One region of the Microbacterium sp. KUDC0406 genome, then DNA from elsewhere that is predicted to be linked to it. Evidence: riboswitches for the same ligand, from Rfam matches in the RefSeq annotation. Region 1 holds a riboswitch; the other holds the start of a gene.
What was found. A riboswitch is a leader RNA that binds a small molecule or an ion and turns the genes downstream of it on or off. The one in region 1 is predicted to bind thiamine pyrophosphate.
Positions count from the first base shown of each region.

Region 2: it holds a riboswitch for thiamine pyrophosphate, as region 1 does, so the genes downstream of both, L2X99_RS16335 (ECF transporter S component) here and thiM (hydroxyethylthiazole kinase) in region 1, are expected to answer to the same signal.

Region 1 is NZ_CP091138.1:579,701-590,503, reverse strand. Features, by position in the region: gene L2X99_RS03095 (acetylornithine transaminase) at 1-56, opposite strand, end outside; partial or broken gene argB (acetylglutamate kinase) at 43-952, opposite strand; partial or broken gene argJ (bifunctional glutamate N-acetyltransferase/amino-acid acetyltransferase ArgJ) at 949-2,107, opposite strand; gene argC (N-acetyl-gamma-glutamyl-phosphate reductase) at 2,104-3,183, opposite strand; gene L2X99_RS03075 (bifunctional hydroxymethylpyrimidine kinase/phosphomethylpyrimidine kinase) at 3,405-5,558, opposite strand; partial or broken gene thiM (hydroxyethylthiazole kinase) at 5,555-6,402, opposite strand; TPP riboswitch at 6,394-6,487, opposite strand; gene L2X99_RS03065 (hypothetical protein) at 6,507-6,719, opposite strand; gene L2X99_RS03060 (helix-turn-helix transcriptional regulator) at 6,762-9,740, shown strand; gene pheT (phenylalanine--tRNA ligase subunit beta) at 9,826-10,803, opposite strand, start outside.
Region 2 is NZ_CP091138.1:3,311,968-3,322,770, reverse strand. Features, by position in the region: gene L2X99_RS16350 (histidine phosphatase family protein) at 1-457, opposite strand, end outside; gene L2X99_RS16345 (energy-coupling factor transporter transmembrane component T family protein) at 629-1,417, opposite strand; gene L2X99_RS16340 (ABC transporter ATP-binding protein) at 1,414-2,868, opposite strand; gene L2X99_RS16335 (ECF transporter S component) at 2,871-3,518, opposite strand; TPP riboswitch at 3,509-3,620, opposite strand; gene L2X99_RS16330 (D-alanyl-D-alanine carboxypeptidase family protein) at 3,683-5,899, shown strand; gene L2X99_RS16325 (ABC transporter ATP-binding protein) at 6,067-8,328, opposite strand; partial or broken gene L2X99_RS16320 (ABC transporter ATP-binding protein) at 8,325-10,049, opposite strand; gene L2X99_RS16315 (glycosyltransferase) at 10,260-10,803, shown strand, end outside.

The DNA.
Region 1 (10,803 bases):
GCGTCGTTCTTCCAGTCGCTCACTTCGTCTCGCTCCGCTCGCTCAGTGCGACGCATCCGCTACCACTTCCGTTCCGATTCCCTTGCTGGTGAAGAGCTCCACGAGTACCGAGTGCGGCACCCGGCCGTCGATGATCGCCGCGGCGTCGACCCCGCCCTCGACGGCATCGAGGCAGGCGCGCATCTTCGGGATCATCCCGGACTCCAGCCGCGGCAGCATCTCGGTGAGCGCCTCAGCGGTCAGGTGCGACACCAGTGAGTCGCGATTGGGCCAGTCCGCGTACAGACCGGGCACATCGGTGAGGACGACCAGCTTGCGCGCGCCCAGCGCGACGGCCAGGGCGGATGCCGGCGGCATCCGCATTCACGTTCAGCGACTGCCCCGGGTGGTCGAGGTCCGGCGCGATCGAGGAGACGACCGGGATCCGGCCGGCCGCGAGGTGATCGAGCACCGGGGTCGGGTCGACCTGCACGACGTCGCCGACGCGGCCGAGGTCGACCTCCTCGCCGTCGATCATGACGCCGCGACGGCGGCCGCCGAACAGCCCGGCGTCCTCACCGCTCAGACCGGTCGCGATCGGGCCGTGCGAGTTGATCTTGCCGACCAGCTGCGGGTTGACCTGCCCGGTCAGCACCATCCGGACGACGCTGATCGCCTCGGTGTTGGTGACCCGGTAGCCGCCCTTGAACTCGCTCGGGATGTCGAGCCGGTCGAGCATGGTCGAGATCTGCGGGCCGCCGCCGTGCACGACGACGGGCTGCACGCCGACGTAGCGCAGATAGGCGATGTCCTGGGCGAAGGCGTCCTGCAGCTCGTCGCTGACCATGGCGTTGCCGCCGTACTTGACCACGACGATCTGGTCGCGGAACTTCTTCAGCCACGGCAGTGACTCGATGAGCGTGGCGGCCTTCTCGGCGGCCACGTCGGGCGGGGTGTCCTGCAGATCCGTCATGAGGAGTAGGCGCTGTTCTCGTGCACGTAGTCGTGGGTGAGGTCGTTGGTGAGGATGGTGGCGGTCTGGCCGCCGACCTTCAGGTCGATGATGAGGTCGGTCGCGCGCGGGGTCAGGTCGACCTCCTCGCGCGGGCGGTCGGGGCCGCCGGCCGTGCAGACGCGGACGCCGTTCATGAACACGTCGGTGTCGTACGGGTCGAACTCGGCGCTCGTGGTGCCGATCGCCGCGAGCACGCGGCCCCAGTTCGGATCGTTGCCGAAGATCGCGGCCTTGAACAGGTTGTTGCGCGCCACCGAGCGGCCCACCTCGACGGCGTCGGCGACGGATGCCGCACCGCCGGACCTCGATCGTGATGTCATGGCTGGCCCCCTCGGCGTCCTGCTGCAGCTTCTTGGCGAGCTGTGCGCACAGGTCGGCGAGCGCAGCGTCGAACGCGTCCGGGTCGGGCTTGACGCCGCTCGCGCCGTTGGCGAGCAGCGTGACCTGGTCGTTCGTCGACATGCAGCCGTCGGAGTCGAGCCGGTCGAACGTCGTGCCGGTGGCGCGGCGCAGCGCGGCATCCGCCTCGTGCGCCTCGAGGTCGGCATCGGTGGTGATCACGACGAGCATCGTGGCAAGCCCCGGCGCCAGCATCCCCGCGCCCTTCGCCATGCCGCCGATCGTCCACCCGTCACCGCTGACCATCGCGGTCTTCGAGACGGTGTCGGTCGTCATGATCGCCTCGGCGGCTGCCTGGCCGCCGTCGGACGACAGGCCCGCGATGCCGCGCTCGACGCCGTCGAGCACCTTGGCCCGGAATGCCTCGTCACCGGTGCCGATCAGGCCTGTGGAGCAGACCACGATGTCGCCGGCGCTCACTCCGAGCAGCTCGGCGGCCTTCTCGGCCGTGAGGTGGCTGGTCTGGAAGCCGAATTCGCCCGTGAAGCAGTTCGCTCCCCCGGAGTTCAGCACGATGGCCTCGACGATCCTGTCGGCCACGACCTGCTGCGACCACAGGATGGGGTTCGCCTTCGCACGGTTGCTGGTGAAGACGGCGGTGCCGACCTTGCGGGGGCCGCGATTGACGACGACGGCCACGTCGGGCCTCCCGGTCGACTTCAGGCCGGTGACGACGCCGGCCGCCTCGAATCCCTGGGGTGCGGTGACGGTCACGGGGCGACTCCGTTCACGGTGAGAGCGCGGTCCTCGGGAAGGCCGAGCGCGATGTTCATGGACTGGACGGCAGCGCCTGCGGTGCCCTTGACGAGGTTGTCGACGGCCGTGACCACGGTGACGCGGTTCGCGGCCCGGTCGATCGCGAGTCCGATCAGGGCGGTGTTGGCGCCGAGCACGTCAGCCGTGCGCGGGAAGTGTCCTTCGGGCAGCAGGTGCACGAAGGTCTCGTCACCGTAGGCATGCTGCCAGGCGTCCCGGATGTCGGCGTCGCTCGCGTCCGCCACGATCGGAGCGGTCGAGGTGGCGAGGATGCCGCGTGCCATGGGCACGAGCACAGGGGTGAACGAGATGCGGATGTCGTCAGGCGTTTCGTCTCGCTGCGCTCGCTCAACGACCGAAGGGCGGGCCGCGGCGAGCGCCTGGCGGATCTCGGGGATGTGCCGGTGCGTGCCGCCGACCGCGTAGGGGTTGGCGGTGCCGAGCAGCTCGCTGCCCAGCAGGTGCGGTTTGAGGCTCTTGCCGGCGCCGGAGGGGCCCACCGCGAGCACCGTGACGATGTCCCCCGGATCGATGACGCCCGCGGCCACGCCGGGCGCGAGGCTGAGGCTCACGGTCGACGCGTTGCAGCCCGGGGCCGCGATGCGGGTCGCGCCGCGCAGGTTCTCGCGCTGCTTCACTCCCCCGACGGTCAGCTCGGGCACGCCGTAGGTCCACGGCTCGTGGAAGCCGCCGCCGTAGAACGCGTCCCAGGCCGCGCGCGAGGTGAGCCGGTGGTCCGCACCGGCGTCGATCACGAGAGGGGCGTCGCCGAGCGCGTCGGTGTACTGCCCGGACTGCCCGTGCGGAAGAGCGAGGAACACGATGTCGTGCCCGGAGAGGATCTCGGGCGTCGTGTCCTGCAGGGTGAGATGGGCGAGCGAGCGCAGGTGCGGCTGGTGCTGCACAAGCGGCTGACCGGCGTTGGAGTGCGCGGTGACGGTGCGGATCTCTATGTCGGGATGCGCGGCGAGGAGGCGCAGGATCTCGCCGCCCGCATAGCCGGATGCGCCGGAGACGGCGACGGAAAACGTCATGGATCTACCTTAACGGTCGGAGTGGGAGAGGACCGGGGCGGCGACACCGGCACTCATCCCGTCCGAACGCAGGACAGGAGCGCGGGGTCGCCTAGAGTCGGCGGCCGCCACGGCGTCGGCGCACGGGTGCAGCGCTCAGAACGAGCGGTGCGAGCATGTGTGCGGCCGAGGGCATGCCGCGACGATATCGTCCCCGCCGCGGCATGCGCAAATCCCCGTCGTCACACGACGGGCACGCCGTCCGGAAGAGGTGCCGCGAAGAAGTCGAGCTCGAGCTGCGCCGCCCGCTCGAACGCGGAGTACATCCGCGCGCGCTTCTCGGGACCGACATCCGCCGCCGCCGCGGTGACGATCGCGATCGCACGCCGGTTCGCGTCGGCGAAGGCGGGATCGGCGTAGGTCGTCAGCCAGGACGCGTACGGATGCCCCGGATCCAGCGCATACGCACCGAGGTCGCCGGCGCCGAGCCGCTGCCCCAGGTCGGCGTACAGCCAGTAGCAGGGCAGTACGGCCGCGATGAGTTCGGCGTAGTCGCCGCCGAACGCCGTCGCGCGGAGATGGTCGAGGTACGCGGTCGTGACAGGGCCCGCTTCGGAGGCGAACATGATCTCGGCCACGCCGTCGCCGGGATTCAGCCAGGACGCGTGCAGCTCGAGCTCACCGGCGATCGCACCCTGCGCGCCCTGCGCCCAGAACGCCTGCTCCTCCGGCGTCGGTGCCAGCCCCGAGGCCGCCGCCAGGACGCGGGCGTACTCGCGCAGGTACAGCGCATCCTGTGCGAGATAGAACAGGAAGGCGTCTCGGGGCAGGGTTCCGTCGGCGAGCGCTCGGATGAAGGGCAGACCGTCGATACCGTGACGGATGCCGGCGATCCGCTGCCACCACTCCGCCGCGATCTGCCGGGCGGTGGGAGCCGTGTCGAGCCCGCCTCTTCGCCACAGCCCCTCGAAGTGCGACACCGGTCCGTGTCCGCGTCCGACGTCGAGGCCGGCGCCTGCGGCGATCGACTCGCGCAGCCACGCCCGCGCCTCGGTCACCGCCGTCGCCCAGTCCGCACCCCGTGCACGGCGGACGGCAAGGGCCGACGAGAGCGAGCATCCGGTGCCGTGCGTGCTCTCGGTGACGATGCGCGGGTCCGTGAACGCGGCGAGCACGCCGTCCGGCCCGACCAGGGCGTCGGGAGCATCGGCGGAGTCGAGATGGCCGCCCTTGACCAGCACCAGCACGCCGTGCCGCTCGGACAGTCGTCGCGCCTGCTCCTGCGCCTCGACCCATCCGACCGCAGGGAGCTCTTCGGCGAGCACGGCCAGCTCGGGCAGGTTCGGCGTGACGACGTCGGCGAGTGGGAGCAGGGCACGGAGCGCGTCCTCGGCCGCCGCGTCCAGCAGCCGGTCCCCGCTGGTGGCGACCATCACCGGGTCCAGTACGACCGTCTCGGGCCGCACAGCATCCAGCCAGCCCTCGACCGTGCGGATGTTCTCGGCGTCCGCGAGCATCCCGATCTTCACGGCGTCGATGTCGATGTCGTCGGCGAGCGCGTCGAGCTGCTCACGGAGGAACTCCGCCGGCGGAACGTGCACGGATCGCACGCCCTGAGTGTTCTGCGCGGTCAGCGCGGTGATCGCCGCCATGCCGTACCCGCCGTTCGCGGCGATCGCCTTGAGATCCGCCTGCACGCCGGCGCCTCCGGACGGATCGCTGCCGGCGATGCTCAGCACCCGCGGCGGGCGGCCGCCGTGCCAGGCGCGCAGGAACGCACGGGTCGCGGTGCGCGGGTCCTCCGCGGCGCAGATCGCGGAGACCACGGCGACGCCGGCCGCGCCGGCGGCGCGCAGCGGCGCGACGTCGTCGGGGCCGATGCCGCCGATCGCGACGCAGGGCAGCGGGCTCCGCTCGACGAACTCGGCGAACCCGGCGATGCCGAGTGCCGGCGGGTGGTCGGGCTTGGTCGCGGTGGGGTGCACCACACCGACGCCCAGGTAGTCGACGCTGCCCGCCGGCAGGGCGCGGACGGCGTCGAGGTGCGCGGCGCTGTTAGCGGTGAGGCCGACGATCGCATCGGGACCGAGCGCCGAACGGGCCTCCAGCACCGAGGCATCCGACTGGCCGAGGTGCACGCCGTCGATGCGCGCGCCGCGGCGGCGCGCCTCGAGAGCGGCGTCCAGCCGGTCGTCGACGACGAGCAGTGCGCGGCCGGCGATCACGGCCGAGAGCTCGACGAGCTGGTCCGTCACCTCGGCATCCGTCGCGTGCTTGTCGCGCAGCTGCACGATGCGCGCGCCGCCGTCCACGGCGGCGGCGACGACCGCCGGCACTCCGCGCGAGCCGCTCAGCGCAGCGTCCGTGACGAGGTAGAGCGAGAGGTCGGGGGTCATCGCGCGACCTCCGGGAAGGCGACCTCGACGCGGGCGTCCGCGAGGTCGGCGGCGGTGATCGCGGCGAGCGCGTCGAGCAGAGCGACGGCGAAACCGCCGGGTCCGGTGGACACGGCAGCCGCGCGTTCTGCGGCGATCTCGTAGACGACGGACGCCGCGGACACCGCGTGCAGCGCGGGGGTGCCGGTGCCGCGCGCGGCGCCGAGGAACGCCGCCATCACGGCACCGAGGGCGCACCCTCCGCCGGTGACGCGGGTGAGCAGTGGCGTGCCGTTGGCGATCCGCACCTCGCTCTCGCCGTCGGTGAGCAGGTCGATCGGCCCCGACACCGCGACGGCGCTGCCGTGCTCGCGGGCGAGCAGGCGGGCGGCCTCGGCAGCCTCCTCGGTCGAGTCGGTCGCGTCGACGCCGCGGCCGCCCGCGCTGTGACCCGCCAGGGCGAGGATCTCGGAGGCGTTGCCTCGGATCGCCGTCGGTCGTCGGGCGACCAGGTCGCGGGCCAGATCGGTGCGGATCGGGAGCACCCCGATCGCGACCGGGTCGAGCACCCACGGGGTGCCCGCGGCGGTGGCGCCGCCGGCGGCCTCGAGCGCGGCGGCGCGCTGCTCGGGGTCGGCGTGCCGAGGTTCAGCAGCAGGCCGGAGGCGGTGGAGGCGAACATCCCCGCCTCGCCGACGATGTCGACCATCGCCGGGGCTGCGCCGAGGGCGAGCAGCACGTTGGCTGTGAAGCCGGTCACCACGCTGTTCGTGATGCAGTGCGTCAGCGGCGGTGCCGCGCGCAGCGCCTCCAGCAGGCGGGCGGTGTCCTCGAGGACGGCGGACGGGTGCAGAGGTTCGCTCATGGGCGACATCCCTTCGCTAGTACGAACTAGATCAGGTTCGACGGGTGTGTTCTCAGCCGCGGATGCGGCACCCCGTGTCACTGCCCGAGAGTCTATCGGCACGCTCAGACGGTGCGGGCCCGCTCGGACGCGCCCCCGGCCATGCGGCGGTCGTGCCCGGCACGGAGCGTCGCGGCGACCCGCGACAGGAAGCCGGTGCCCCGCACCGGGGCCTCGGCACGCTCCGCCTGCTGCCGACGACGCTCGCAGTCGCGGTTCAGCTCCGCGACCCGCCGGCGCTCGATCATCGATGCTCCGAAGACGATGTACTCGTTCATGATCTCTTCTCCCTGTCCCGCTTCCCCAGCGGCTGGTTGTCGATGACCATGACGTTCCTCTCTGAGGTCCCCGCCCGGCATCGGGCAGATGCCCTATTCCTCGTCCGCCGAGCGCATCTGAGGCGACTCAGGTTCCCCGTGCCCGCCTCACGATGCCAATATGGGCGCATGACGACGTCGGCGCCGATGATCGGTCGGGACGATGAGCTGGGGATGCTGCGCCGGGGGTTCCAGGTGGGACGCGCCGGGCACCCCGGGGTGCTCGTCGTGCGGGGCGAGGCCGGTATCGGCAAGTCGCGGCTGCTGCAGGAGTTCCTCGACGGGATCGATGCCGACGGGCCGCCGCCGGTGGCCGTGGCGGTCGGTCAGTGCGTGGATCTCGGCGACATCGGTGCACCGTTCACCCCGGTCCGGCGCCTGCTTCGGGACCTGCTCCGTGAACTCGGTGACGCCGCGTTGCGCGACGCCGCCCGGACCCCGGGTGTGGCCGCCGCCATCGGAGCGCTCCTGCCGGAGTTCACGGCCGATGCCGGCGCCGTGCCCGGAGAGCACATCGCCGAGGCTGTGGAGCGCGTGCTGGAGAACCTCAGCGAATCGCGCCATCTGGTGCTGGTGATCGAGGACCTGCACTGGGCGGATGCCGCCACCCTGGGTCTGCTGCCGGCGCTCAGCGTCACCGCGCACTGCCGGCATCTCACGTTCGTGCTGACCTACCGCACCGATGACGTCGGCCGCACGCATCCGCTGCGCCCGCTGCTGGCCGAGCTCGAGCGCAACCGTGCCGTGACGATGATCGACCTCGCCCGCCTCGATGCAGCGCAGTCCGCGGCGCTGATCGGCGCGCTCGCTCCGGGCGCCGACGCCGCAGAACTCGACACGCTCGTCGCGCGCGGCGACGGAGTGCCGTTCTTCCTCGAGGAGCTGCTCGCGGTGCGCGGCGACCGGCTTCCCGAGACGCTTCGCGACCTTGTGCTGTCGCGGTTCGACCAGCTCGACGCGGAGACCAGGCAGCTGCTGTCCGCGGCGGCCATCGGCGGGATGCAGGTCGACGACACGCTGCTCACCGAGGTGCTCGGCACCGAGGCGTCCGCCGTCCGGGATGCGATGCGACGGGCCGTCGAGGCCGGGGTGCTCGCGCTCGGACGCGACGGCGTCTCGTTCCGCCACGCACTCATCCGGGAGCTGGCCACCGATGATCTGCTCCCGGGCGAGCGCTCGCACCTGCACCGGGTCTACGCCCAGGCTCTGCAGCGCGAGGTGGACGCCGGTGCGGAGGAGCAGGCGGCGGCCGCAGCGGAGCACTGGCTGGCCGCACGCGACGTCCCCGCAGCCTTCCGCGCCACCGCGACCGCGCGCGATGTCGCGCACCGCACGCACGCGACAGCGGCCGCCACGCGGCTCGGCGAACGCCTCGTGGACCTGTGGCCTCAGGTGCCGGATGCCGAGGAGATCTGCGGGATCACCCTCGCCGGTCTCTGTCATGAGGTCGCCGATGAGTGGCGGTCGCTGAATGATCTCGCCCGCAGCGAGAGGGTCGCCCGCACCAGCCTGTCCAGGCTGACCGGTGCCTCGCCGCACGAGCAGGTGCCGATCCTGCGCGTGCTCACTCTCGCGCTGGCTGATCTGGGCAGGCGGGACGAGGCGGTCGCCGCGGCGCGCAGCGCCGTCGACATGATGGCGGCCCTGCCCGGAGCGGACAGTGATCCGGCCCACGCGATCGCGCTGGCCACGCTCGCGATGCAGCTCGACGATCTGCACGAGGCGGTCGCCCTCAGCGAGCGGGCGTATGCCATCGCCGAGCGCAGCGGAGACCTGCAGGCGCTCCAACGCGCAGACCAGACGATCGGATGGCTCACCGCGCGGACCGGCGATCGCCAGCTCGCGCTGGACGTGACCCTGCGGATGAAGGCGCGCGAGACCACGGGATACGCACGCGTGGTGATCGGCGTCAACGAGTGCGATGCGCTCACAGCTCTGGGACGACACCGCGAGGCGGTTGCCGCGGCCGAGGAGACCTATGCGCTGGCGGTCGACATCGGCCTGGAGCGCGGCGTCGGTGCGGCCGTGCTGGTCAACCTGGCGAATGCGCTGGTCGCACTCGGAGACCTCGAGGCCGCCGTGCGCGTGGTCTCGGACGCGAAAGGCTCCCTTGGCCGCATGGCGCTGTTCCGCTCGGCGGCACTGCGGACGCTGAGCACCGCACTGCTGTGGTCGGGCCAGGGCGATGAGGCCGCCCGCATCCGCCGCGACGAGGACGCCTTCATCCGCGACGTGCTGTACGACGCCGAGGAGCGCCTCGGGTGGATCGTCGTCGATGCCGAGGCCGCGCTGAACCGGATCGAAGGCGCTGCGGTCGGATCCCGCGTGAACGCGACGGCGGACGAGGCGATGCGCGTGCTCTCCGGGCTGACCGAGGCGGATCAGGAGGACCCGGGGTTGTTCGTCGGCGCGCTGCCCGTCGCCGCTCGCGCGGCCGCCGCCCTGCTCCGGTTCGGTGTGCGCACGGACGAGGCGGAGGCGCTCCGCCGCACCGTGCGCGCGGGGCTGGCCGCGTTGCCCGCGTCGATGCTGTCCGCCGGCATCCGCGCCCTCGTCGATGCCGAGGAGCGGGACGGCTCGGCGGAATGGGCGGACGCCGTCCGCATCCTGGAAGAGGAACCGGCGCCGATGCATCTGATCGACTACGCGCGGTATCGCCTGGTGCGTTCGGTCGCCCGCGAGGAGTCGGCGGATGCCGCGGCCGAGATGTGCCGGGCGCTGCTGCCGGCTGTGCGCACGCCGGCGGTGTCATCGTGGCTGCGGGCCTTCGCCCGGCACGGCGCAACGACCGGCGGCTCCGGTCTCACCGAACGAGAGGAGCAGGTGCTGGCGCTGGTGGCCGACGGACTCACGAACCGTCAGATCGGCGAGCGCCTGTTCATCTCGCCGAAGACCGCTTCGGTGCACGTGTCGGCCATCCTGGCCAAGATCGGCGCGGCGAACCGCACCGAGGCGGCGGCGATCCGTCGCGCTCGCCCGTGATCGCCGACGCCCCGCCTGATTCACGTGAATCAGGCGGGTTCTCGGCGATCAGGCGGGCCTCGGCGATCAGGCGGGGTCTCGGCGATCAGTCGCGGATGCTCGCTCCGAAGCGCTCGGTTGCGACGGCGACGCCCGCGAGCTTGGCCTCGGTCGCCTCCGCCGCGGTGAGAGTGCGGTCGGAGGCGCGGAAGCGCAGCGCGAAGCTCAGGCTCTTGAAGCCCTCGTCCACACCATCGCCGCGGTAGTCGTCCACAAGGCGGACCGACTCGAGCAGGTCGCCGGCCCCGTCGACGAGAGCAGTGCGCACTTCACCTGCCGGCACGTCGGCGGGAAGCACGAGCGAGACATCCTGCGTCGCGGCCGGGAATCCCGAGAGGGATGCCGCGACGATGTGCTCGCCGGCCAGCGAGAGCACCCGATCGAGGTCGAGCTCGAGCACGGTCACTCGCCCGTGCAGGTCGGCGTCCGCCGACACCTGCGGGTGCAGTTCGCCGACGTAGCCGACGTCGACCGGTTCCTGTCCATGCCGAATGACACTCAGCGCGCCGGCGCGCCCCGGGTGCAGTGCGGCGCGCGAGGTCTGGGTCACATCGATCTCGACGCCGGCCGCGGCGGCCACGACGCGGACCGCATCGAGCGCCTCGGCGAGCCCGGCGGCCTCGGCCGCGCGACCGGGCTGGCGGGGCGCCACGTTGCCGGCCAGCAGCACCGCGACGTGCCGCGGCTGCGGCGGGATGGCGGCGTTGAGCTCAGCGAGCGTCTCGTCCGACGGGCGCACACCGAGCGGTGGCACCTCGGCGGTGCCGTACTCGACGCCTGCCTCGGGGGTGAAGACGAGTCCGGTCTCGAACAGCGACAGGTCGGTGAGTCCGCGGGCCGCGTTGCGGTGCGCGGTCTGCATCAGGCCCGGGATCAGCGAGCGGCGCAGGAACGGAGCCTGGCCGTCCAGAGCGTTCGCCAGACGGATGCCGGGCAGGTGCTCCCCCGACGCCGATCCGTGCAGATCGTTCTGCTGCTCGGTCGTGAACGGGAACGCCGGCGTCTCGACGAAGCCGGCCGCGGC
Region 2 (10,803 bases), 880 kb from region 1:
CGACCGCGCGTTCGGCGATCTGCTGCTGCTCCTGTGCTCCGCGCGTGCTGAGCGTGCCGTAGCCGACCTGGTCGTGGATCGCGATGATCCGCTGCAGATCCGGACCGAGTTGCTCACCGAGGTCGGTGAGTCCGCCGTCGGCGTCGGCGATCTGCCACAGCTGCCACAGCAGGTCGTCGTACTTCTTGCTGGACAGCAGGCGCGAACCGTGCCGGCTGACATGTTCGACGAGGACGGGATGATAGCTGGCCGGCGGCCGATGATAGAGGCGCGCATCCTGGAACGGCTCGTACACCGCCTTCGTGCCGTAGAGGTTGCCGACTGTTCGAACGGGCGCATCCCGCTCCGGCGGCGCAGCCGTCGCCGCCGAGACGGGAAGCAGGACGCCTGCGAAGAGCGTGACGGCGACCAGCGCAGCTACCCTGGTGCGCGGATGGTTCGGTGATCGATGAGACATATGACTCCTCCTCCCCGCCTGAGCAGGGGGCTGCGGCATCCGCTTCGACGGCGGCCTTGCGTCGTCGGAGTACAGACGCACTGATTTGTAAGGACATTAGAATGTCGTGCGGATCCTGTCAAGAGTGCTCCTCGCGCCGATTCGCCGCGCGGGCGGCGGCGGCGCGGCCGGTCACGACCAGATGAATCGGAACGTTCCCGCCGCCACGGCCGCGGCGAGCGCCGCAGCCATGATGAGGATGCCGCCGAGCAGGGCGACGGCATCACGGGAGTGCAGCCTCGACGGACGCGCCCAGGTGCGCGGGATGTCGGAGCCGAAGCCGCGCGCCTCCATCGCCATCGCCAGTTTCGACCCGCGGCGCACCGCGAACACCAGCAGCACGAAGGCCATCGAGAAGAACCGGCGGAGGGCACCGTGGTCACCGACCCCACGCGCTCTTCGGGCGAGGCCCATGGTGCGCCAGTCGTCGAGGAACAGCCCCAGCATCCTGGTGCCGGCGAGCACGCCCAGCACGAATCTGCTGGGCAGGTGCGCGACCTGGGAGAGCGCGTCGGCGACCTCGGTGGGATCGGCGCGACCGAACAGCAGGATCGTCGGCAGCCCGAGTGCGATCACTCGCAGGCTCACGGCGACCGCCAGGCGGATCGACTCGTCGCTGATGGTCGCGAAGCCGAAGCTCCAGTACACCTGCCCCGCCGGTTCGGCGTAGAGCAGCATGCTGAGGCCCGCAACCGGCGAGATCGCGGCGAGCAGCGCCATCCGGCCGAGCACCGTGCGCAGCGACAGCCCCGTGAGCGGGATGCAGAGCAGCTGCAGCGCGATCGCGACCAGCCCGCTGACGACGTCGATCGACGCGAACAGGGGCACCGACAGCAGCAGTGCGAGCAGGATGCGGGTGACGGGATTGACCCCGTCGAGCCAGGCCTCCCCGGTCTCGACGGGGGCGACGTCGGCGGTCATACCGGCACCGCCTGATCCAGCACGATGCGGCGGTCGCCCAGATGCCGGGCCACCGCGTCGTCGTGCGTGACCGCGACGATCGCGGTCCCCCGCGCGACCTCCTCCTGCAGCAGGAGCACGAGCTCGATCCATCCGCGCCGATCCTGCCCGAACGTCGGTTCGTCGAGCACGATCACCTCGGGCGTCGCCGCGAGCACGGTGGCGACGGAGAGCCGGCGCTTCTGACCGCCCGACAGCGTGAAGGGGTTGGCCTCGGCGAGGTGGTCGAGATGCAGTCGCTCGAGCAGGCCGTCCACGACGGCCGCCGTGCGCTCGGCCGACCACCCCAGAGCGCGCGGGCCGACGGCGAGCTCCTCGCGGAGCGTCTGGGCGAGGAACTGGTGCTCCGGCTCCTGGAACACCGTGCCGATGCGAGTCAGCAGCTCGCGCGACGTCCAGCGGAACGGTCGCGAGCCGCTCTTGCCGCGGAGACGCTCCGCGGCGGAGACGGACCCGGCGAGCTCCGGGATCAGCCCGGCCAGGGTGAGCGCCAGCGTGGACTTGCCCACCCCGTTCGGCCCGGTGATGACCGTGGCCGACGCCTGCGGGACGACGAGATCGAGTCCGGCCTGAACGATCGTGCGGCGCTCCCGGCCGATGGCCAGGCCGTGCGCCTCCAGGACGGGATCGCCATCGGCGCGCGGCAGCACCGGAAGGTCGATCGGATGATGCGGCACCCACACACCGGCATCCGCCAGCGTCTGCGCGTGCCGGCCGAACACCTGCGCCGGCGAGCCGTCGGCGAGCAGCCCGCCGTCGGCCGCCAGCACGATGACGCGGGTGATCAGATCCGCCCACACCTCGGTGCGGTGCTCGACGACCACCAGCGTCGCCCCCGTCTCGGCCACCACCCGCGCGACGCTGTCGCGCACCTCGGCGACTCCGGCGGGATCGAGGTTGGCGGTCGGCTCGTCCAGCAGCAGCAGTCCCGGCCGCATGGCCAGCGCCCCGGCCAGAGCCAGGCGCTGCTTCTGCCCGCCGGACAGCGCCTTCGTCGCACGCTCCGGCGACACGTCGAGGCCGACGGCGTCGAGGGCCTCGGCCACACGAGCGGGGATCTCGGATGCCGGAACGCCGAGGTTCTCGCATCCGAACGCGACGTCGTCGCCGACCTTGGAGAGCACGACTCCGGCATCCGGGTCCTGCAGCACGAGGCCGATACGACCACGGCTCTGCTCGGGAAGCGCACCGTCGACGAGCAGGGAGCCGGAGCGCTCCCCCTCGTCTGCGTCGCCGAGGAGCCCCGCGAGACCGGCGAGCAGCGTGGACTTCCCCGCACCCGACGCCCCGAGCAGCAGCACGCGCTCGCCGGGCTCGATGGTGAAGGACGTGTCGCTGACCGCCGGCAGTCGCCGCCCGGCGTAGCGCCAGCCCCAGCCGTTCGCGGTGACGCGGGCCGGACCCGACTGCATGGTCAGACCTCGCGGCGCGCTTCTCGGCCCGCCGCGAACCTGCTGAGCGCTCCGGTCGACGCGAGAGCCCGTACCAGGAACCAGCCCACCGCGCCGGCCAGCAGCGCACCCGAGACGATCAGTGCACCGAGGTAGATCGCGTTGAACTCGAAGGACTTCAGGATGTTCGGCGAGCTGCCGTAGAAAAGCTCGAAGACCCAGGCGGCCGCCGCCGCGCCGACGCCGGCGAGGGCGGCGACGCCGATGCCGAACCGGCGATAGGCGAACAGAGCGAAGATCAGTTCGGCACCCAGGCCCTGCACGATGCCGGAGAACACCGTGGAGACGCCCCAGACGTTGCCGATCAGCATCGAGATGATCGCGGCGACGACCTCGACGACCAGGGCGGCGCCGGGCTTGCGGATGACGAGTCCGCCGATCACCCCGCCGATCAGCCAGATGCCGACGGCGATCCCGCCGAGGCCGGGCGTCAGCGCGTCGGCGGCACCGAACCAGGCGCCCCCGACGATGTTCCAGGCCCAGAACAGCAGCCCGACGGCGACGCCGAGCACGGCGGCGACGACGATGTCGACGACCCGCCAGCGCAGGTTGCGCGACGGAGCGGTCTTCTCGGCGGCCTTCGCGTCCGACACGGATGTGGATGCACTCATAGGAACTCCTCCCTGCGCCGGCATGATCCGGATCAGGTTCGACGGTCGAAGCGCGGGTCGCTTCCTCTCAGCCCGGCACGCCGGACTCCCGTGGTTGTGCCTCGATCATAGTCAATCCCTGATCGGAAGGGGCGAGTCTCAGACTCATTGGGTAGCGTAGGCGGGTGACCATCGACGAGCCCACTTCGCCGCCGCGCACGCGTCGCGAGGCGCGCGCGCAGTCCGGCTCCCATCGAAGCGTCGATCCGACGGGCGTGAACGCGTTCTTCCAGGGCTCGAGCGGTGCCCGGCCGGGGCCGGCCCAGAGGGATGCCACGGACGCTCCTGCCGGTGGCACCGGCGAGCAGCTCGAGCCGGTGGACGACCAGGACGCGCACGAAGAGCCGACGACGAGCACCGCGATGCTGCGCACGCTGTTCGGCGAGTCCGAGGCCGGCGAGGAGTCCGACGAGCCCGGGACAGGCGAAGTGGACGCGTTCACCCGTGCCATGTTCGGCACGACCGCGCCGCGAACCGCCGCACCGGCGGAGCCTGTGAACGCCGGTTCGCCAGCATCAGACGCCGGCCAACCGGGCGCGGACCGCGCCGGCGTGGCCGACACGACCACGACCGCCGGTCTCGCGGCCCTGCTGGGCGGCACACCCGCGGCCGTCGCCGCGGAGCCGTCCGCCGCAGAGACCTTCGACGCCGAACCCCTCGATCCCGACGACGACGCCACGCGCGTGGCATCCGTCGTCTCGGGGATCCCCGGATGGCAGGACGAGACGGCACCGGACACCGCGTTCCTCGACGTCGAGGACTCCTCCGCACCAGCGGCCGAGCAGGACGGACTGCCCGCCACCATGGCGTTCTTCGCCGCCGCCGACGCCGCCGCGGCAGCCACCGCCGCAGCTGCAGCGGAGGAGGCACCCGCCGCCGCCGACGCCGCCGCGCCGGCCGAGCCCACCGCGCCCGGGGCCGGCCCCGGCCTCGGCCTGGACCTGGGCGACGATCCCGATGAATCCGATGGCCCGGCTGTGGCGTGGGCCGACGAGTCCCGGCCGGCGACCGCCCTGACCTGGATCGACACGGACTCGGTGCGCACCCGGACCGGCCCCGCCACACTCGCCGCGCGGACATCGCCCGACGACGAGTCCGATCTGCTGCGCGGACTGCGCAGGACTCCGGGCTGGCTGCGCCCCCGCGTGCTCATCCCGTGCGGCGTCGTCCTCGCCCTGGTCGGCGCCTACTCCGCCACGACTCTGCTGGCGCCGCTCGACAACGTGGCACCGGCGATCGACGCGGTGTCCGTGACGATCGAGCCCGCCCCAGGCGCCGCCGTCAGCTGGTCCGCGAAGGGCACTTCGGCCGTGGACGTGCAGGGATTCGCCACGGCCGCATCGAGCGGTGCGAAGAGGCCGATCGCAAGCATCTCGAAGGTCGTCTCGGTGATGATGGTGCTCCAGGAGATGCCGCTGAAGCCCGGAGAGCAGGGGCCCTCTTTCGCCTTCGACTACGGCGACCAGCGCGAGTACTGGCAGTACGTGCGTTCGGATCAGTCCGCCCTCGATGTGCCCGCGGGCGGCTCGCTCACCGAGTACCAGATGCTCGAGGGCGTGCTGCTCGGCTCCGCCAACAACTACATCGACCGCCTGGCGGACGAGATCTGGGGCTCGAAGGACGCCTTCGCCTCGGCCGCGCAACAGTGGCTGTCCGATCAGGGGCTGGACGACACCACGATCATCTCGCCGTCAGGGCGCGACGAGCGCAACGTCGCGACCACCGCCGATCTGCTCGACCTCGGCGAGATCGCGATGCGCAACCCCGTGTTCGCCGAGATCGTCGGCAAGAAGTCGGCGGACATCCCCGGCCCCGGCGTCGTGAAGAACACGAACAAGATGCTCACCGAGGACCCGGGGGTCGTCGGCATCAAGACCGGCACGCTCGACGGAGACTGGAACCTGCTCACCGCGAAGGACGTCAAGGTCGGAGACACGACCGTGCGACTGTCGGCCGTTGCGCTCGGCCAGGACAGCGACAAGGAGCGCATCGCGGTGAACCGCGCGCTGTACGCCGGCGTCGAGAAGACTCTGGCCGAGCAGTCGCCCACCGTGCCCAAGGGGACGGTGGTGGGCACCATCGACACCGTCTGGGGCGAGCGCAGCGACGTGGTCACCGATGCCGACGCCCAGGTCGTGATGTGGAACGGCTCGACCGCGCAGGCCGCGTCGACCCTCGATCTGGGCGACGCGCGGAATGCCGGTGCCGCCGTCGGGTCGCTCACCGTGACCGGGGCGATCGACACCGCGAAGACGGATGTCTCGCTGAAGAGCACGGTCGACGCCCCGTCCGCGTGGTGGCGCCTGACGCATCCGCTGGATCTGTTCGGGCTGAACGGCTGACGCCGCGAACGGCGATGGCCCTGAGCGGCTGATGACCCTGAGCGGCTGATGACCCTGAGCGGCTGATGCCCCCTGAGCGGCTGATCCGTCGGACGACGGACGTCCGCACTGCACACACGGAAGAGCGCCCGCCCCCGCAAGGGGACGGGCGCTCTCGCCGTCTGGGCTCAGGCCCGGTCGTCGGCGTCGGCTGCCGGGTGGGCCTCGCCCTCGGCGACCTCCGACACGAACTCGGTCACCGGCAGCACCGGCGCGGCCGCCGCGCCGGGAACCGGGACCTCGTCCGCCTCGCCGCTGACGATCACCGGCGTGCTGCCGGTGAGCGCCTCTTCGGCGTCGATGTCGGACGCGGCCTGCTCGAACTGCGACTGGTACAGCCGCCAGTAAGCGCCCTGGGCCGCGATCAGCTCGTCGTGGTTGCCCTTCTCGACGATGTCGCCGTGCTCCATGACCAGGATGAGGTCCGCGTCGCGGATCGTGGACAGCCGGTGCGCGATCACGAACGAGGTGCGTCCCTGTCGCAGCGCCGCCATCGCGTGCTGCAGCAGCAGCTCGGTGCGGGTGTCGACCGCCGATGTCGCCTCGTCGAGGATGAGGATCGACGGCTGCGACACGAACGCACGCGCGATCGTGATCAACTGTCGCTCACCGGCCGACACATTGGACGCATCCTCGTCGAGCACGGTCTCGTAGCCCTCGGGGAGGGCGTGCACGAACCTGTCGACGTAGGTCGCCCTGGCTGCGTCGAGCACCTCCTCGTCGGTGGCGGATGCCTGGCCGTAGCGGATGTTCTCCAGGATGCTGCCGGCGAACAGCCACGGATCCTGCAGCACCATTCCGGTGCGCGACCGCAGGTCTTCGCGGGTCATCTCCGCGATGTCCTGGCCGTCGAGCAGGATGCGTCCGCCGCTGAGCTCGTAGAAGCGCATGATGAGGTTCACGAGCGTGGTCTTGCCCGCACCGGTCGGACCGACGATCGCGACCGTCTGTCCCGGTTCCACCCGGAACGACAGGTCGGTGATCAGCGGTCGATCCGGCGTGTAGGAGAAGGCGACGTGCTCGAACTCGATGACGCCCTTGCCGTCCTTCACGGTCGGCGCGTTCTCGGCATCCGGCTCCTGCTCGTCGGCGTCGAGGAACTCGAACACCCGCTCCGCCGACGCGGTGCCGGACTGCACGACCGCGGCCATGCCGCCCAGCTCGCTGAGTGGCTGGGTGAACTGCTGCGAGTACTGGATGAACGCCTGCACGTCGCCGAGTCGCAGACTGCCGTTGGCCACCATCAGGCCGCCCAGCACGGCGATGCCGACATAGGTGAGGCTGCCGATGAACTGCATCGCCGGCATGATCACTCCCGACAGGAACTGCGCCTTGAAGCTGGCCTGGAAGAGTTCTTCGTTCTCTTCCTGGAAGCTCTCCAGTGCGTCCTTCTCGCGACCGAACACCTTCACCAGGGCGTGGCCCGAGAACGCCTCCTCGACGCGAGCGTTGAGCCGGCCGACCTTGCGCCACTGGATGCCGAAGGCCTTCTGCGAGCGGGGGCCGATGACGCCGAAGATGACGCCCATCAGCGGCAGCGCCACGAGGGCGACAAGCGCCAGCTGCCATGAGATCGAGAACATCATCACCAGCACGCCGACCACGGTGAGCACCGAGGTGAGCGCACCCGACAGCGACTGCTGCATGGTCTGGGTGATGTTGTCGATGTCGTTGGTGACGCGCGAGATCAGCTCACCGCGCTGCACCTTGTCGAAGTACGACAGCGGCAGGCGGTTGATCTTCGCCTCGACGTCCTCGCGCAGACGCCACATCGTGCGCACCATGATGACGTTGATCACGTAGCCCTGGATCCAGCTCAGGAAAGCGGATGCCACGTAGATCGCCAGCACGGCCACGATGATGTACCGCAGCCGATCGAAGTCGACGCCGGCGCCGACGGTGAAGGTGTCCATCGCGGCGACCATGTCGGCGAAGGTGCCCTGGTCGGCGGCGCGCAGCGCCTCGACCACCTGGTCCTGCGGCATGCCCTGCGGGAAGCCGTTGTCGCCGAGCGTCTTCGAGATGAAGCCCTCGTAGACGACGTTGGTCGCCTCGCCCAGCACCTTCGGCGCGATCACGGCGAGCACGACGCCGATGGCTCCGAAGAACGACACCAGCACGAACCACAGCGCGGACGGCTTCAGCAGTCCGATCATGCGCTTGAAGCTGGGGCCGAAGTGGTCGGCCTTGCCGGGGGCCGGGCCGTCGAACATGCCACCGCCGGCCTGGCGCGCCTTCTCGGCCTGCTCCTCCTCGGCCTTCTGCGCCTCGGTCAGCGGAGTCTCCGGCTCGGCCACGGCGGCTCCACCCTTGGCGGCACGGGCGGCGAGGGCGCGCTCACGCCGGGTCTGCTTCTCCGGCTGGGTCCCTGAGCTCGTCGAAGGGCTCATGCGTCCACCCCCAGCTGCGACTCGACGATCTCACGATAGGTCTCGTTCGACGCGAGCAGCTCATCGTGCGTGCCGACGCCGACCATCGTGCCACCGTCCAGCACCACGATCCGGTCCGCGTCGGTGATCGTGGACACGCGCTGCGCGACCACGACCTTGGTCACATCGGGCAGCTCTCTCCAGAGGGCCTGCCGCAGCCTCGCATCCGTCGTGAGGTCGAGGGCCGAGAAGAGTCGTCGAAGACGAGGATGCGCGGCTGGTGCACGATCGCGCGCGCGATCGCGAGGCGCTGCCGCTGCCCGCCCGAGACGTTGGTGCCGCCCTGTGCGATGTGCGACTCGAGGCCGTCGGGCATCTCGGACACGAAGTCCTTGGCCTGGGCGATCTGGAGCGCCGTCCACAGGTCGTCATCCGTCGCGTCCTCACGTCCGAAACGCAGGTTCGACGCGATCGTGCCGGTGAACAGGAACGGACGCTGTGGCACCAGGCCGATGCCCTTCCACAGCTCGTCGACGTCGGCCTCGCGCACGTCGACGCCGCCGACCTGCACGGAACCGCCGGTGACGTCGAACAGACGCGGGATGAGCGACACCAGCGTGGTCTTGCCGGCGCCGGTCGATCCGACGATCGCGACGGTCTCACCCGGCTCGGCACGGAAGTCGATGCCGGTCAGCACCGGGGCATCCGCTCCGGGTAGGTGAACTCGACGTCGTCGAAGACGACCTGCCCGGGGCGGCGAACTCGGTCACGCCCTTCTCGGGACGGGTCATGCTCGACTCGGCGTCGAGCACCTCGCCGACGCGGTCGGCCGAGACGGCGGCGCGCGGGATCATCATCGCCATGAAGCTGGACATGATGACGCCGCCCATGATCTGGCCGACGTACTGCATGAACGCGAACAGCGTGCCGATCTCGACGTTGCCGGCGTTGACCTCGACGCCGCCGAACCAGATCACGCCGACCACGGTCACGTTCAGGATGAGCATGAACAGCGGGAACAGCAGCACGAACAGCGAGCCGACGTTGCGGCCGACCGTCATGATGTCGGTGTTGGCGGCGCGGAAGCGCTCCGCCTCGATCGGCTCGCGCACGAACGCGCGCACGACGCGGACGCCGGTGAGCTGTTCGCGCATGACGCGGTTGATCGTGTCGAGCCGGCCCTGATAGGTGCGGAACAGCGGCACCATGCGGCCGATGATCAGCACCGCGACCACCAGCAGCACCGGCACGGCGACGGCGATCAGCCAGCTGAGGCCGACGTCCTGCCGGACGGCCATGATGACGCCGCCGATCGCCAGCAGCGGGGCGGTGACGAACATGGTCGCGCCCATCATCGCCAGCATCTGCACCTGCTGCACGTCATTCGTGTTGCGGGTGATCAGCGAACCGGCGCCGAACTGCGACACCTCGCGCTCGGAGAAGCCGCTGACGCGGGCGAACACGTCGGCGCGGATGTCGCGGCCGAGGGCCATGGCTGCGCGGGCGGCGAAGAACGTCGCGACGATCGCGCACAGGATCTGCCCGAGCGAGACCAGGAGCATGAACGCACCGTGCGTCCAGATGTAGCCGGTGTCGGCCTTCGCGACGCCGTAGTTGATGATGTCGGCGTTCAGAGTGGGCAGGTAGAGAGTGGCCATCGCGCTCGCGAACTGGAAGACCAGCACGCCCAGCAGAAGCCACTTGTACTTCTTGAGATATCGGAAGAGGAGCTTTCCCAGCACGGGCGGAATCCTTAAGGTGTTCGGGGTCGATCGAGAATCGGCCACATGAAAGCGTGCCACGGGCCTCCGACAATCGGTAGGCGGGCACCGGAACCTTCGCTGACAGCGAAACGAATGCCGGGTGACGGGCGCTTTCTGGACGGGATCGAAGAATCACCCCGAGCTGCCCCTTCTAGACTTTCGGAGACGATCCACCGCCGAAGGGATGCCATGCGAGACGACGCCGTGCTGCTGGTCTGCGACTACTCGCTGCGCTACCTCGGCGGGGCGCAGACCGCGTTCCTCCGGCAGGCCGAGGCACTCGCCTCGGAGGGCGTGCGGGTGATCGTGCTGGCGCCGGACGCCGATCAGGTGGCGGAGGTTCCCGGCATCACCCTGGTCGCGCCGCCGCGGCGGGGCACGATCCCGGTGCTCGACCTGCCGCTGCTCGGACGCGCGCACGATCTCGAGCCGCTCGTCGCGGCGACCGTCCGCCGGCACGGCGTGGGCGCGATCGTCGTGCACTCCGAGTTCGCCCTCGCCGCCGCGTCGCTCGCGGTGGGCCGCGACCTCGGCATCCCGGTGCTGCACACGGTGCATACGTTCTTCTGGACCGCGCCCGCCGCGCTCGCCCCGTTCGCGCCGGTGGTCGGACGCGTGCACCGCTCGCTGACCGGCATCCGCGACGGCGGCCGCGCGACGGGCGGCCACGCCATGAACAACGCGCTGCGCACCATGACCCTGCGCATCGCGGAGCGCGCCGATGTGGTGCTCT